Regions from separate parts of the Paenibacillus sp. WG02 genome, predicted to be linked through region 2. Evidence: predicted binding sites of a transcription regulator. Region 2 holds the regulator's gene; the other holds the start of a gene.
What was found. The regulator NrdR, encoded in region 2, represses ribonucleotide reductase genes. The targets are predictions, from matches to a motif close to AACACNATATATNGTGTT.
Positions count from the first base shown of each region.

Region 1: nrdI (class Ib ribonucleoside-diphosphate reductase assembly flavoprotein NrdI) is a predicted target of NrdR. The motif match lies at 3,416-3,433, and genes of this name have one in related genera.

Region 1 covers NZ_AP036016.1:6,824,527-6,832,060, forward strand. Annotated here, with positions in the region: gene nrdF (class 1b ribonucleoside-diphosphate reductase subunit beta) at 1-690, opposite strand, end outside; gene nrdE (class 1b ribonucleoside-diphosphate reductase subunit alpha) at 713-2,797, opposite strand; gene nrdI (class Ib ribonucleoside-diphosphate reductase assembly flavoprotein NrdI) at 2,784-3,143, opposite strand; gene serC (3-phosphoserine/phosphohydroxythreonine transaminase) at 3,735-4,823, opposite strand; gene thpR (RNA 2',3'-cyclic phosphodiesterase) at 4,965-5,714, shown strand; gene ACBP55_RS30855 (DUF421 domain-containing protein) at 5,816-6,670, shown strand; gene ACBP55_RS30860 (NUDIX hydrolase) at 6,686-7,306, opposite strand; gene ACBP55_RS30865 (mismatch-specific DNA-glycosylase) at 7,303-7,534, opposite strand, start outside.
Region 2 covers NZ_AP036016.1:6,332,603-6,340,136, reverse strand. Annotated here, with positions in the region: gene mutM (DNA-formamidopyrimidine glycosylase) at 1-324, shown strand, start outside; gene ACBP55_RS28780 (MntP/YtaF family protein) at 422-1,165, shown strand; gene coaE (dephospho-CoA kinase) at 1,258-1,854, shown strand; gene ACBP55_RS28770 (lytic transglycosylase domain-containing protein) at 1,851-2,423, shown strand; gene ACBP55_RS28765 (alpha/beta-type small acid-soluble spore protein) at 2,533-2,757, opposite strand; gene nrdR (transcriptional regulator NrdR) at 2,866-3,345, shown strand; gene ACBP55_RS28755 (hypothetical protein) at 3,530-3,721, opposite strand; cyclic di-GMP riboswitch class I at 3,761-3,857, opposite strand; gene ACBP55_RS28750 (hypothetical protein) at 3,941-4,114, shown strand; gene htpG (molecular chaperone HtpG) at 4,163-6,043, opposite strand; gene ACBP55_RS28740 (MmcQ/YjbR family DNA-binding protein) at 6,288-6,596, opposite strand; gene ACBP55_RS28735 (NAD-dependent epimerase/dehydratase family protein) at 6,681-7,340, opposite strand.

The DNA of each region.
Region 1 (7,534 bases), 490 kb from region 2:
TGTCGCATACGCCTCATCTTGCTCAGCAGGGCTTAACTCCGCATAAACCTCTTGTGCCAATACACCGATATACAAACCATGAATACTCTCATCGCGTAAAATCAAATCGATGATTTCGCCACTGCTCGTCATTTTACCTTGCCCAGCCAAGTACAGCGGATAATAGAAGCCGCTATAGAACAAGTAGCTTTCCAGCAAGACAGATGCTGCCATAGCTAGATACAGCTCTTTCGTCGTTCCAATGTTCTCATAGAAGTGAGAAATCTTGTTCGCTTTGAACTGTAGATAAGGGTTACGTTCCACCCAAAGGAACAGCTCATTAATTTCTTCCGTTGTTGACAATGTGGTGAAAATACTGCTGTAGGACTTCGCATGTATTTGTTCCATCATCCCCATGAAGCTGAGCACAGCTTTGCGCTGGAGCCCATCGACATGCTCAAGAATCTTCGGCATGCCAACGCCGCCTTGCATCGTATCGAGCAGCGTAAGGCCGCCGAGTACTTTCATGTAAAGCTCACGCTCAGCACCGCTTAACGTGATCCATGACATTTTGTCATCAGATAATGGGATTTCCTCATCTGTCCAGAACTGCATAATATTTTGATTCCAGAAAGTGATCGTAAAATCATCATCGGGACGATTCCAGTTCACAGCTTTCTTGGCATTATTTAGGGTAGTAGCCGTACTCATTTATAATCAATCCCCTTCCAAATTACACCGAGCAGCTGACGCATTCCTCAACGGATAGCTGATTTGTTCGCGTGTAGTAGAGCGATTTAAGTCCTTTGTGTGCAGCATAGAGGTATAGTTTAGCAAGTTGTCTCGTTGAAACATCACTATTTACGTGTAAAATGGTCGAAATCCCTTGATCCACATGCGTTTGAATTTCAGCAATAAGATCAAGAATCTTGAACTGATCCATTTGATAAGCAGATTTATAGTAAAAGAAATTATCGCGTGCCATGAAAGGCATCGGATAGTACGTTGTTGAGTTCGCGTAAGTTCGAGTCTCGATGGGCTCAACGATCGGCATAACACTCGAAGTAGCATTTTGAATATAAGAAATACTTTGGGTTGGAGCAACCGCCAATCGGTAAGCATGATAGAGACCATTTGTTCTTACATCTTCTTTTAACTTGGCCCAATCGCTTGGTGATGGAATGGGCATTCCGTCAAACAAGGCTTTTACCTTGTCAGTCAGCGGACGATAATCTGTCTCTGTATAACGGTTGAAGTAGGCGCCATTCGCATATTCGGATAACTCAAAGCCTTCAAAGGTTTGCCCCGACGCTTTGGCTATTTCCATACTTTTCTCAATCGAATAATAGTTCATAGCCATGAAGAACGTTCGGACGAAATCTTTGGCTTCATCACTCTCATAGCTAATTTTGTTCTTAGACAAGTAGCCATGAAGATTCATAACACCGAGACCAACGGAGTGCAGCTCACGGTTCGCTTTGGCAACCCCCGGCGCATTGCTGATCGTCGTCATATCACTAACAGAAGTCAAGGCAATCATGCCCTCGTGAACGGTTTCGCGCAGCTTCTTACGATCCATTACGTTCGCAATATTCATGGAAGCGAGGTTACAGCTGATATCTCTAAGAATAAGGTCATCTTGACCGTAATCGTTGATTTCTGAAGTTTCTTGCAGTTGGAAAATCTCTGTACAGAGATTAGACATTTTAATCGTACCGATACCTTTCAAGGCATGATCCTTGTTCGCATTCGTACGGTTCATCATATATGGGTAACCGGATTCCAGTTGAGTTGTCGCAATTTTGACGAGCATGTCACGCGCACTCATGACAACCTTCTTCTTCACTTTCGGATTGGCCAAGAGTTCATCGTACATCTCATCGAGATCAATATCGTCCAAATGCTTGTCATAAGCTTGCAGGACCGTGTAAGGAGCAAAAACATGCAACGGCTTGTTCTCTTCAGCCAACTTGTAGAACTTGTTTGGTACAATAAGGCCGATAGATAATGTTTTCAGACGAGATTTCTCATCCGCATTAATCTTCTTACTATCTAGGAACTCCATTACGTCCCAGCCGAAAATGTTGTAGTAAGCAGCTCCTGAACCCTTGCGCTGACCCATTTGATCTGCGTAGGAGAAAGCATCCTCCATGAGCTTAAGAACCGGCATAATTCCTTTTGCGGCGTTTTCCACACCTTTAATCGTTTCACCGCGTCCACGAAGCTTGGACAAGTTAACGGCTACGCCGCCGCCAATTTTAGAAAGCTGCATGCAGGTAGCAAGCACGTAGTTAATTGAATTAAGCGAGTCGTCCATCTCAAGCAGGAAGCAGGATACCATTTCGCCTCGACGGCTCTTGCCTGCGTTAAGGAACGTCGGTGTCGCCGGTTGCAGACGTTGTTCCATCATCGATACAGCAAGAACACGCGCCGTTTCTACGTTTCCACGTCCCAAGTACAAAGCAACGATAGCAACGCGATCTGGGAAATGTTCCAGGTATAAGGATTTGTCATCACTGCGTAAAGCGTAGTCTGTATAGAATTTCGAAGCTGCCATGTAGGAGGCGAACTCGAATTGATTATCGTGGGCCACTTGATAAACACTGTTAACTTCGTCTTGCGTATAGCGCTCATATACGTTCTCGTAATAGTTATGATCGATCATATAACGAACTTTAGAAGAAGTATCGGGGAAAGTGAGGCTTTTACTGTGGACTTCCTTCATAAAAACTTCAACGGCTTCTTTATCCTTCTCTAGTTGAAAAAAGCCATCCGCTCCGCGTTGCATCAATAAATTATTCAGCTCAATGTGCCGCAATTGCTTGTACCCCCTGAACAAATCGTTCTACGTCATTTTTGGTGCCGGATAACTCAAACTTCGTTAACACGGGCACATCGTACTGCTGTGAGATCGTATCTGCGCTTTTGGCAAATCCGTCTCCCCAGTTGCGGTTACCACTTGCTGCTACTCCGAGAAGACGAGAGGCATTGCTTTCTAAGAAAGAAGCTACCTTCGGTGGAACTTGACCAAAACCGGTTGTATAAGTAACGAGCACGAAAGGCTCATCCATCTTCATCGCTTCCTCAATTTGAATCGCTGGCATTTTGAGCTTAGCAATAAATCGGCGAACATTTCCCGTCTTCGAATCGTAAGCAATCAGCATAGGTTTCCGTCTCCTAACACTCTCTTATTCTCTATCTAGTACCGCGTATGTAAGTAACCCTATATGTAGTAAACAAATGAATCATTCCGTGCAATTCGAGATCGAATACGCCGTTGTCCTTTCGACAAAATATGCGAATTTTAGGAGTAGGCATCCTAGGAAAAAGGCTTCAATCATGCGGTTTATCACGGGTTTTGACTCTATTTTTTCACAAATTCTAGCAGTTGTGTGTATCGCTTTTTTTACGATATCTAGTTGATAGATTCAAATTTATATCAATATATTGTGTTTGTCAACGAGTAAAAAGGCTTATTTTGACTAGTAAAATACGTAAACCTATACAGGACGTGGCTCGGAAGGCTTTGAAAATATTTTTTCAATTTTGACTTGAAATTTTCAAATTTGTCGAAAGCTAGTATAGGGCTTTGAGCTCACTAGATATAGATCCAACACATCCCAATTACAGGCTCATTAAGCCCTCTCAGAGTCCGTCTAAGGTCGTTAATAGCGAAGATTCTACATATCTATCCAGAAATAAAAAAAGCTATTCACACGCACACGAGGGTGCCGTGAATAGCTTAATCTTATTTCTTAACCGTTGCGTTTTTGGAAATCACTCATGAACTCAGCGAGCGCTTTGCATGAGGCATAGGGAACAGCATTATACGTAGATGCTCTCAAACCGCCTACACTGCGATGACCCTTCAACCCAACAAATCCGTTCTGCTCGGTTTCCTTGATGAACTTCTTCTCCAACTCTTCATCCTGCAAACGGAACGTGATGTTCATGGCTGAACGACTGCCTGCATCAACAGGTCCACGATAGAAACCACCGCTTTGGTCAATTGCGCTATAAATTAGGCCTGATTTCTCAAGGTTATTTTTTTCAATAACCGCTAGTCCGCCTTGTTCCTGAATCCATTTTAATACTAGATTCATCATGTAGATGGAATAAACGGGTGGTGTATTGTAAAGGGAATTGTTTTTGCTATGGATTTCGTAGCGAAGCATGGTTGGAATCGTTTTAGGCAAATCTTGTAATAAATCTTCCTTAACGATAACCACAGTTACTCCAGAAGGACCTAGATTCTTTTGTGCTCCTGCATAGATCATGCCGAATTTCGAAACATCAACAGGACGGCTCAAGATATCGCTGGACATGTCCCCAATTAAAGGTACAGCCCCTGTATCCGGGAAGCTCTGGAACTGAGCGCCTTCAATCGTTTCGTTCGAAGTCAGATGCAGATAAGCGGAATCCGGATGAATGTTGATTTCACTTAAGTCCGGAATTTTCATAAATTTCTGTTCTTTCGAGCTTGCTGCGATGGCAATTTCTCCGAACAAGCTTGCTTCCTGAATAGCTTTCTCCGCCCATGCACCTGTTAGCACATAGCTACCTACTTTACCTGGCTTTAGAAAATTAAGCGGAATCATGGCGAATTGTGTACTCGCACCACCTTGCAGAAACTGCACTTGGTACCCGTCAGGGATGCTGAAAATTTGTTTCAATAATTGCTGTGTTTCATTATGTACTTGTTCGAACTCCGCGCTGCGGTGCGAAATTTCCATGATGGACATGCCGATGCCTTTAAATTCGACAAGCTCCTCTTGTGCTTTCTGCAGTACTTCGAGCGGTAATGCCGCAGGCCCTGCGTTAAAGTTATAAGCCCTATTTCCCATGATGACCACACCTTTGCTTTTTTGTATTATCGCTATGATAGCAATATTCTCTTCATGCATCAAGTAAAACCTCACTTGGAAATGCTAGGAGAAGTACGAAGAAGAGAACAGATTTGGATACAAAAGGAGCTTAATTTACTTATGACATTGCTCGATATGATAGGAGAAAGTTCTACATACGCTGTAAAATTAGCAAACGAAAACAGCTTGAACTCTGCAAATTCAGACAATTTAAGTTTCACGAACGCCTCAAGTTTGACGAACAATTCAAATTCGACGAACGTCTTAAGTTCGACGAACAATTCAAATTCGACGAACGCCTCAGAGTATCGGCTGTTCGTAGGCATTCAGCTCCCGCAAGACGTCCAGCGGGTGCTTGATATATGGAAAAGCAGCCTCCAAGAGGTGCTGCCTTTCCAAAAGTGGACCCATCCGCAGGATGTCCACGTTACGTTAAGCTTCCTCGGCGACGCATCCGCCGAGACCGCCGAAGCGCTGGCGGCCGACCTGCGCCAGCTTGCAGCAGCTGCGCTGCCGCTGACCCTGCACGCCGAGGGCCTCGGCGTGTTCGGACCTCCGGCGGCGCCGTCGATCCTCTGGGCGGGCCTCGCCGGCGACCTCAACGCGCTGGCTGCGCTGCAGCACGAGGTCGCGGGCGTCTGCGCCCGCCACGGCTTCCCGGCCGAGGCTCGCGCCTATCGGCCGCATCTCACCCTAGCCCGCCGCTACCGCACAGCGGCGGGGCCATTCAAGCGCTCCGCCCTAGCAGCGGCTGGGGCGCCTGCCGGCGGCTGGCCCGCGTGGCGGGTAGAGGACATTGTCCTCTACCGCAGCCACTTGGGCCGCCAGCCGGCGTACGAGCCAATAGGCGTGTTCCCGTTTGAGGCATGAGTCCCACACTGGAATTAATATCTTGTTTTTGTATAACTTTCAAGAATTCTACAAATAATTTAACCGATTGAATTAGATGTTATAAAAGAGGAGGATCCGGTGTGCCCGAATGGATTGAAATTTTTTTACGCACATTATTGTCAGTTGTCGTGCTTTTCTTTATGACAAAGTTGTTGGGAAAAAGACAAGTTTCTCAACTTTCCTTGTTCGAATACATAACTGGTATTACAATTGGTAATCTCGCGGCTTACATATCATTGGAGAAAGATTGGTATTTAGGGTTAGTGTCCTTAGCCGCTTGGGTCGCGTGCTCTTTAGGAATTGAATTTTTACAGCTAAAAAGCAAAAAAATGCGGGATTTTATTGATGGGAAAGGAACCGTGCTCATTAGAGACGGTAAAGTTTTGGAAGATAATTTAAAGAAAGAACGACTCACCACCGATGAACTTATGGAGCAATTAAGAAAGAGATCGGTATTTAAAGTGGCTGATGTTGAATTTGCGATCATGGAACCAGATGGGGATATTAATGTCCTATTGGCTCGAAAAAACCAACCGTTGACTGCCAAACATTTGGGCATCCAAGTTGCACCTGAACAGGAGCCCCAAGCGGTTATCATGGACGGTGAAATCATGGATGAAGCATTGGCCACCATCGGTTTAAACAGAGGATGGCTTAAAACAGAACTTGATAAATTGGGTGTGACGATTGAAAATGTATTTCTAGGTCAAGTCGATACTTACAGCCAATTGTATGTGGATTTATTTGACGACAAGATCATGGTACCTGTGCCACAGGAGAAAGCAAGCCTATTTGCAACTTTAAAAAAGTGCGAAAGCGATCTGATGCTGTTTGGGCTTACTACGAATAATAAAGCTGCCAAAGAGATGTACGAACAATGCTCGAAGCAAATGGAGGAAATCATCGCACAATTGAAACCCGTACTTAAGCGTTAAAGCTTCCACGTTTGGCTAATCGAGCAGCGTCTGCGCTGTATGGTCGCGGGCAAGTTCGAACATCCGCTGCAGCTGCTCAGCGGTATTTCGCTCCACCGAGAGCGGCGGCAGTTCGCCCTCGCCGAAGAACTGAGCGCCGGTCGTTTCCAGACCAGCTTCAAGTGCTTCCCCGCCCACCAACTCGCACAAGATGAACATCTTGTACACGTGGTTGGCCGAGGGCGGGTGCGCGTGGCGCTTCTTATCGAAGACCGCCAGCAATCGCACCGGCTTGACATCATAGCCGGCCTCCTCGCGGGTCTCCTTGACGGCGACCTCCGTCGGTGTGAGGCCGATGTCCGCCCAGCCCCCAGGCAAAGCCCAAGCACCGTCGGCTCTTTCCTTCACCAGCAGCAGCTTGTTCTCTCTCAATACGACTGCCCGAATATCCACTTTCGGCGTCTGATACCCTGTGTCGCTAGCGAATAAAGCTGTCACCTTATCGATCGGTGTCTCCGAGAAATAACTCATCATCTCCACGCTGATCTTGCGCAGCGCCTCGTATCGCTCCAAGTCATACCCATTCTCACCGTAAGTAAGCCCCGCTTGACTAATGGCCTGAATCTCTTTGGCCCACCCCAACCATGGGATATTCATCCGTTCCCCAACTCCGTTCCGATATATTTCTTAATGCCGCTATAAATAGCAACCATCTCCTCAAGCTTCATCCGAACAAGCCCGCTAGAAGAGGGACATACATAGTCGATCACACCTTCAACCATCGGATCCTGTTGAGTCCCCCAACTCATTCCCCTACGGCCGCTATACTGTTCATATACACCTTTCCCTACAAAACAGACAACACTTGGACGATAGGCTTTGATC
Region 2 (7,534 bases):
TCCCTTTTCTTGGCTGGCATCCATCCAGAGCGCGAAGCCTCCTCGCTAAGCAAGAAGGAGCTCGAACTCCTTCACTCCGCGATCATTCGCACACTTAGCGAATCGGTTGAAGTGGGAGGATCCTCCATTAAATCGTATGTGAATGGACAAGGCGAAATTGGCTTGTTCCAGCATCAACTGAACATCTATGGCCAACAGTCCAAGCCCTGTAAAATATGCGGGAGCGAGATCTACAAAACCGTTGTTGGCGGCAGAGGAACGCATATTTGCCCAACCTGTCAACCGTTAAAGCAGACGAGAACCCGAAAGAAGTTAGAGAAATAGGCACGTGAAGCCTGACCTCCCCATATGATAAGGAGTACTTAGCCTAGAGAATCGGCTTACAAGCTGGTTTCTAGGTAAAACTCTTAGGAGGGGTATTATGCTTCCTGTAGTTTCACTACTTATTCTTGCTTTCGCAGTTTCTTTGGACGGTTTCGGCGTTGGAGTGATGTATGGATTACGTAAAATAAGAATTCCGTTCGTATCCATTGCGATTATATCACTTTGGTCTGGTATCATTATCTACAGCTCGATGCAGATCGGTGTACTGATGTCTTCCTTCATGTCTCCCTTGGTAGCTAAGCGTTTCGGTGCTCTTATATTGATCGGGATTGGCATCTGGGCATTGGCACAAACGAGACAACAAAAGTCGCAAGAGCATCAGGAACGAGAGGGAACTTCCACTTTGGATCAAGCATCAATAAGCAGTGTTCTTCCTTCATCAGAGGGTAATCAACATGGATCTGGAGAGGTTCTCACATTTGATACTTTGCAGCGAACGAAGGAAATACTGAATATCGAACTGAAACGCTTCGGACTGGTTATTCAAATTTTGCGCACTCCATCCATTGCAGACGTTGACAAATCGGGTAATATTTCCGCTTCAGAAGCTACATTGCTTGGTTTGGCGCTATCTTTGGATGCGTTCGGAGCAGGCATAGGCGCAGCATTAATTGGTTTCGTTCCACTGCTAACAGCTACCGTCATATCGATATCCAGTGGTTCATTTATAGCGCTAGGTTTGCGGTTTGGTTTACGGTACGCGGGAATGAATTGGATGAAGAAACTGTCTGTTCTGCCGGGATGTGTACTCATTATTATGGGGCTTTTGAAAATGTTGTAGTACGTCCATTATGCAAAGAAATCATTCATTTCGTAAATCATTGGGATATGAGAAAGTTTTCCGAGTGGAAAACGATTAGGAGAGATCTGCCCATGAATATCGGGTTAACAGGAGGAATCGCTTGCGGCAAAAGCACGGTTAGCGCCATGCTGGTCAGCCGCGGCGCCCTATTAGTAGATGCGGATACCATAGCACGCGATGTTGTTGAGCCCGGCAGCCCTGTTCTTGAACAGGTTGCTGCACATTTTGGACAAGCCGTTCTTCAGGCAGACGGCTCGCTTCATCGCAAGAAGCTCGGAGAGATCATTTTTGGGAATACAGAGGCGCGCAAGCAGCTGGAAAGTATTCTGCATCCGCCAATTCGTGCACAAATACGTGAACAGATGGAAGCCTATGAACGGCAATTTCCGACTAAACTGGTTGTGGTGGATGTCCCTTTATTAATCGAATCTAATTTATCCTACCTGTTTGAAGAGGTTATGGTTGTTTATGTGCCGCGTTGGGTACAGTTGGAGCGGCTTATGCAACGCGATGGACTGACGGAAAGTGCGGCGAATAATCGCATAGAAGCTCAGATGTCCATTGAGGAGAAACGTAAATTCGCGGATGTTATCATTGACAATAGCGGTACATGGGAAGAAACGAACGCTGAAGTGGAGCGGTTTTGGCTAGACAAGGGGCTTTCATGATCTTTTTACGTAAAAAACGAGTCTTTGCCCTGCTTCTTGTCTGTTTTGTTCTGGTTCTCTTTATGAATAGTGATTTTATCGGAAGAAAGCTGTACCCGATCTACTTTGAGCAGGAAATTAGGCAGAGCGCGGCGAAACACAATATAGACCCATTTTTAATTGCTGCGATTATTAAGGTTGAGACGAATTACAAGTATCATTTGGAGTCAAGAAAAGGCGCGTTAGGCCTTATGCAGCTTATGCCTGACACAGCAGAGTGGATAGTAGAATCCACGAATTTAGGGCCTCACATGCAGGAAGATTTATTAAAAGTGGACGTAAATATTAATCTTGGTTCTTGGTATTTGAGCTGGCTTAAGAAGCATTATAATGGTAATTTAATTTATGCGATTGCGGCTTATAATGCAGGCCAAGGGAATGTGAATAAATGGAAGCAAAATAACGTTTGGGATGGTTCGGTAGCGCATATTAATCAAATTCCATTCGGAGAAACACGTCATTATGTTCAGCGGGTGCTCTATTATTACGAGAAATACACGATGCTTTATTCGGAACAATGGGGGGAATAAGAATTAGGATTCCTTCACTTCATAAACAAAGAAGCATTGGACTAGCTCCTTGTGGGGGCTTAGAGTCCAATACTTCCTGTTTTGGAGCATCAGTAACTAGGATTCAAGATTACTTGAATTGACCAGCCAAGGATTGCTCTGCAATTTGTACTAAGCGACGAGTGATGTTACCACCAATGGCACCAGCATCACGAGTAGCCATATTACCCATATAACCATCTTGTGGGATGGCGATACCAAGCTCTTGTGCTACTTCATATTTTAGCTGATCCAAGGCTGCGTTAGCTTGAGGAACAACTAAAGTATTGCTGCTACGGTTTTGTCCTGCGCCCATGTCTGTTCACCTCCTTGTCGTTTGGTAATAGTATTGTGTGCATATCTCCTAAGTTCATGACATGTAACATATGGTAATAGATCAAAAAAGAGAAAGGAGAGATAGCGAATGAAGTGTCCGTTCTGTGACTATTCCGGTACGAAAGTTCTTGATTCACGTTCAGCTAATGAAAACAAATCGATTCGTCGTCGTCGTGAATGTGAGAAATGTGCGAGAAGATTCACCACATTTGAGATGGTGGAAGAAACGCCGTTAATCGTGATTAAGAAAGATGGAAGTAGGGAAGAATTTAGTCGAGAGAAAATATTAAGAGGCTTGATTCGAGCTTGTGAGAAGCGCCCGGTATCGATGGAGAGGCTTGAGATGATGGTATCAGAAGTGGAAATGCAGCTTCGCACCACGGCTCATGCTGAAGTGGATAGTTTAAGCATTGGCGAAATCGTCATGGAACAGCTGTACCCCGTCGATGAAGTGGCGTACATTCGCTTTGCCTCCGTATACCGACAGTTTAAGGACATCAATATGTTCCTGAAGGAGCTTACGCAAATATTGGGAAAGCATGACACCGGACTGCTCCGGGATAAATAATGCCAAAATGAATAATTTAATCTGTAAATATGACAAAAAATAAGAAAAAGACAGCGGGATTCCCGTTGTCTTTTCTTATTTTTTCCGGTGAAATCAACAATCATGGGATTAAAATTTATTTGAAAAAAATAAATCTTTAGACATCAACCGACTGTATTTTTGTATGCTTTCGTGCATAATTCCTTTATTGAGTGCGTTTGTCCAGTTCACTCCTAAGAAAATGAATAAACCGAATAGCTTCATCTGGGGTTAAAACGTTGTTATCAAACTTAAAGGAGAACATGTTCAAAAGATCACTTTCTGGAAGATGCAAGTTATCTATTAATTGCTGTACATCCAAACTCATTCTACCATCCACTGTAATTTTTCCCATCATCTTTGTTCCCTCCTAGTCTTTCTACATATATCGGACGGAGGCGGTAGCTGGCTGACATTTTGGACATTCCTAGAATGCCATTTTAGTCCCTGTAGCTTTGCGTCACCACTTTTCAGTGGTTTTGCCTTTATCGTACCGATTTATGTTTGTAAGAAAACTATATCATATTTACGGTTTGAGTATCCATTTATTACATTATTCGAAGGATGGTTGAAGCATATGTCCGTCAAGTCCAATCAAATTCCAAGCATTTCTTATGAATTAGACATCGTAAAAGTTGCTAGCTCTCTCGGAATTGATCAAGATCGCTTATTGGCTTATGTGTATGCAAACTCGGACTCGAAGGAACAATATGAGGTAAAGGAAACCTTTCCAGATTATAAGAGTGGTTGATCGTATAAAAAAAAGCACTACAACGTAAGTTGTAGTGCTTTAATCGTATTAAACCATGATTTTGCAGATGTCGTTCGTGAATTCAACCGGATCTTGAAGGGGCAAGCCTTCGATTAAGAGTGCTTGATTGTACAGCAGGGCTGTATAAAGATTCAGCTTCTCTTTATCTTTGTCAAAAGCGTCTTTTAAGGATGCGAACACTTCATGATTGACGTTGATTTCCAGTACCTTCTCAGCCTTCACGTTAGGATTATTCGGCATTGCGTTTAAGATTTTTTCCATTTCGATGGTCACATCGCCGTCCGTCGATAAGCACACAGGATGCTTTTTAAGACGCTTCGATGCTTTGACGTTTGTAACTTTGCCTGACAACAGATTTTTCATATAATCGAAAAGCTCTTTGTTGTCATTTTTGTCAGCATCAGTTTCCGCTTGGCTGTCATCTACTTCAATACCAAGATCGCCGCTTGAAACGGATTTAAATTCTTTTTCTTTGTAAGTCATGATCATTTTGATCGCGAATTCATCGATATCATCGGTGAAATACAAAATCTCATAGCCTTTGTCGGTGACAAGCTCTGTTTGTGGAAGCTTATCGATTCTTTCCATCGATTCACCGGAAGCGTAGTAAATGTACTTCTGATCTTCCGGCATTCTTGCTACGTATTCGTCCAACGTAACCAGCTTTTTCTCCTTGGAGGAGTGGAACATCAATAGATCCTGCAAGATGTCCTTATGGCTTCCGTAATCGCTATAGACACCGAATTTGAGTTGTCTTCCGAAGGATTTGTAGAATTGCTCATATTTCTCTCTTTCGTCCTTCAGCAGGCTTTGCAGCTGGCCTTTGATCTTGCTCGAAATGTTTTTGGCAATCAGCTTCAATTGACGGTCATGCTGCAGCATTTCTCTGGAAATATTGAGCGATAGACTTTCGGAATCAACCATTCCTTTAACGAAGCTGAAATAGTCAGGAAGCAGGTCCGCACATTTGTTCATGATCAATACGCCATTGGCGTAGAGCTCCAAGCCTTTTTCGTACTCTTTGGAATAATAATCAAAAGGAATATTTTCCGGGATAAAGAGGATAGCTTGATAGACGACAGCACCATCAGCGCTAACGTGAATATGTTTAAGCGGCTTGTCGAAGCCGTAATGTTTCTCGTGATAGAACTTCTCGTAATCTTCAGGAGTCAGTTCGCTTTTGTTTTTTCTCCAAATTGGAACCATGCTGTTGACATGCTGCTCTTCTTGGTAATCCTCGAAGTCGCTTTCGCTGCCTTCTTTCAGCCTTTTTCCCGTGATGTCCATTTTAATCGGGTAACGGATGAAATCAGAGTATTTTTTGATGATCGCCTTTAAACGATACTCGTCTAAAAACTCATCGAAGTTCTCATCTTCCGTATTATCCTTAATTTTCAGGATGATCTCCGTGCCCACTTCGTTTTTCTCCGCTGTTTCGATCGTGTAGCCATCGGCGCCAGTGGACTCCCACTTGTAAGCAGTATCGCTGCCTAGAGCTCTACTAATAACCGTAACAACATCTGCAACCATAAACGCTGAATAGAAGCCAACGCCGAACTGGCCGATGATATTGTGACCGTCTTTTGCTTCATTTTCTTTTTTGAAAGCCAAAGATCCGCTCTTCGCAATGATCCCCAGGTTATTCTCCAAATCTTCCTTCGTCATACCAATACCCGTATCACGCAGTGTGAGGGTGCGATTCGGTTTTTCGGCAACCACTTTAATGAAATAACTATCTTTGTCAAATACCAACGTGTCATCAGTCAAAGCTTTGTAGTAAATTTTGTCGATAGCATCACTGGCATTGGAGATAAGCTCTCTTAGAAATATCTCTCTTTGCGTATAAATCGAATTGATCATCATTTCCAATAAACGTTTGGATTCGGCTTGAAACTGTTTCTTTTCCAATGGGAGATCTCCTTTCAAATATGTAGAAATTAGTCAGAGATGATTATTAGCACTCTTAGTTGCTGAGTGCCATTCCTTACTTTTATAACACTCCTTTATTTTATTGTCAATATTTCATTCGATATGAGCTTTTTGCAGCTATTTGCAACCATTCTGAGCCGTACATTTCGTTATTTCGTAATAATCCGCATGAGAATATCTACACTGGGGAACCCATATTCTTCATTGTGTTGTTCTTGCATAATCATGGAGCTACTAGGCTCCAAGCCAGTGTAAGGATGTTACGGCATTCCTCAGGACGGATACGATCCATTCGAATAATCATGAACGCTAAGTTTTGGAAGCTGTCTGGCATTTGATAAACATCGGGATCCATCATGGTGTAAGCTGCTCGATCCTCTTTGGTCGTTTTAATCACAAGTGACACGCCATCTGGTTGGATCACCGCGTAAATTTTACTGCGTACACGAAAGGAAGGTTTTTCCCAATGGTCATGCTCTTCCGTTTCCGGTAATGACAGCGCGATGCTTCTAATATCATCAGCAGTAACCATGATCTACTCCTCTCGTGATCGAAAGTCACCCGGTAGAGGCATAATATCCACTTTGGACAGCCCCACGTTTATATTGCTAATTTCTCAAATGAGATTGATATCACGGCCCTCAATGATTGATTTTGGATACCCTTGTTTGGCAATTTTGATCATTGCTCGTCCGATCTTCTCTGAAGTCGTAATCGAATTCGGGAACCATTTTTCTAACATTGGGTAGAGAGGCTTCGTTATGGTGTAAATGCTCTGGTACAGTTTAGTCTTGGACTTGACGCCATGCAGTGGAAGAATACCTCCTGGACGGAACATATAAGCCGCCTTAAATGGAAGCTTAAGCAAATCATTCTCCGTTTTTCCCTTCACCCGCGCCCACATACTGCGACCCTTTTCCGTACTATCTGTTCCCATTCCTGTTACATAAAAGAACGACATATTGGGGTTCAATCTCACTAATGTCTCAGCAACATGCATCGTAATATCATAGGTGATTGCCCGATAGCGGTCTTCGGTCATGCCCGCGGAAGAGACACCAAGGCAGAAAAAACAAGCGTCGAAGCCCGACAGTTTATGCTCAATGTCAGATAGATCCAGAAGATTAGCATGCACCTGTTCGTGCAATTTGGGATGATTCTGACCGGTGGTGTTTCTACCTACAGTCAGCACGCTTTGAACTTGAGGATCGAGGAGGCATTCGCGCAGTACACTCTGTCCGACCATGCCTGTAGCTCCGAAAAGAAGGACGTTCAAATCTATCACACCTTTCACTTCAATTGTATCGAATGTGCGTTCCGTCAATGAATATTCTACCATTAATCGTACAAAAGTAATCGATTATTCGATTTTATTATCCTAACATTTGCGCCAAGCGTGTTAAATAACTAACGGGAATCTAATAGTAATTAAACTTTTCATCCTGAAGACATTCGAGACATACACAGAGG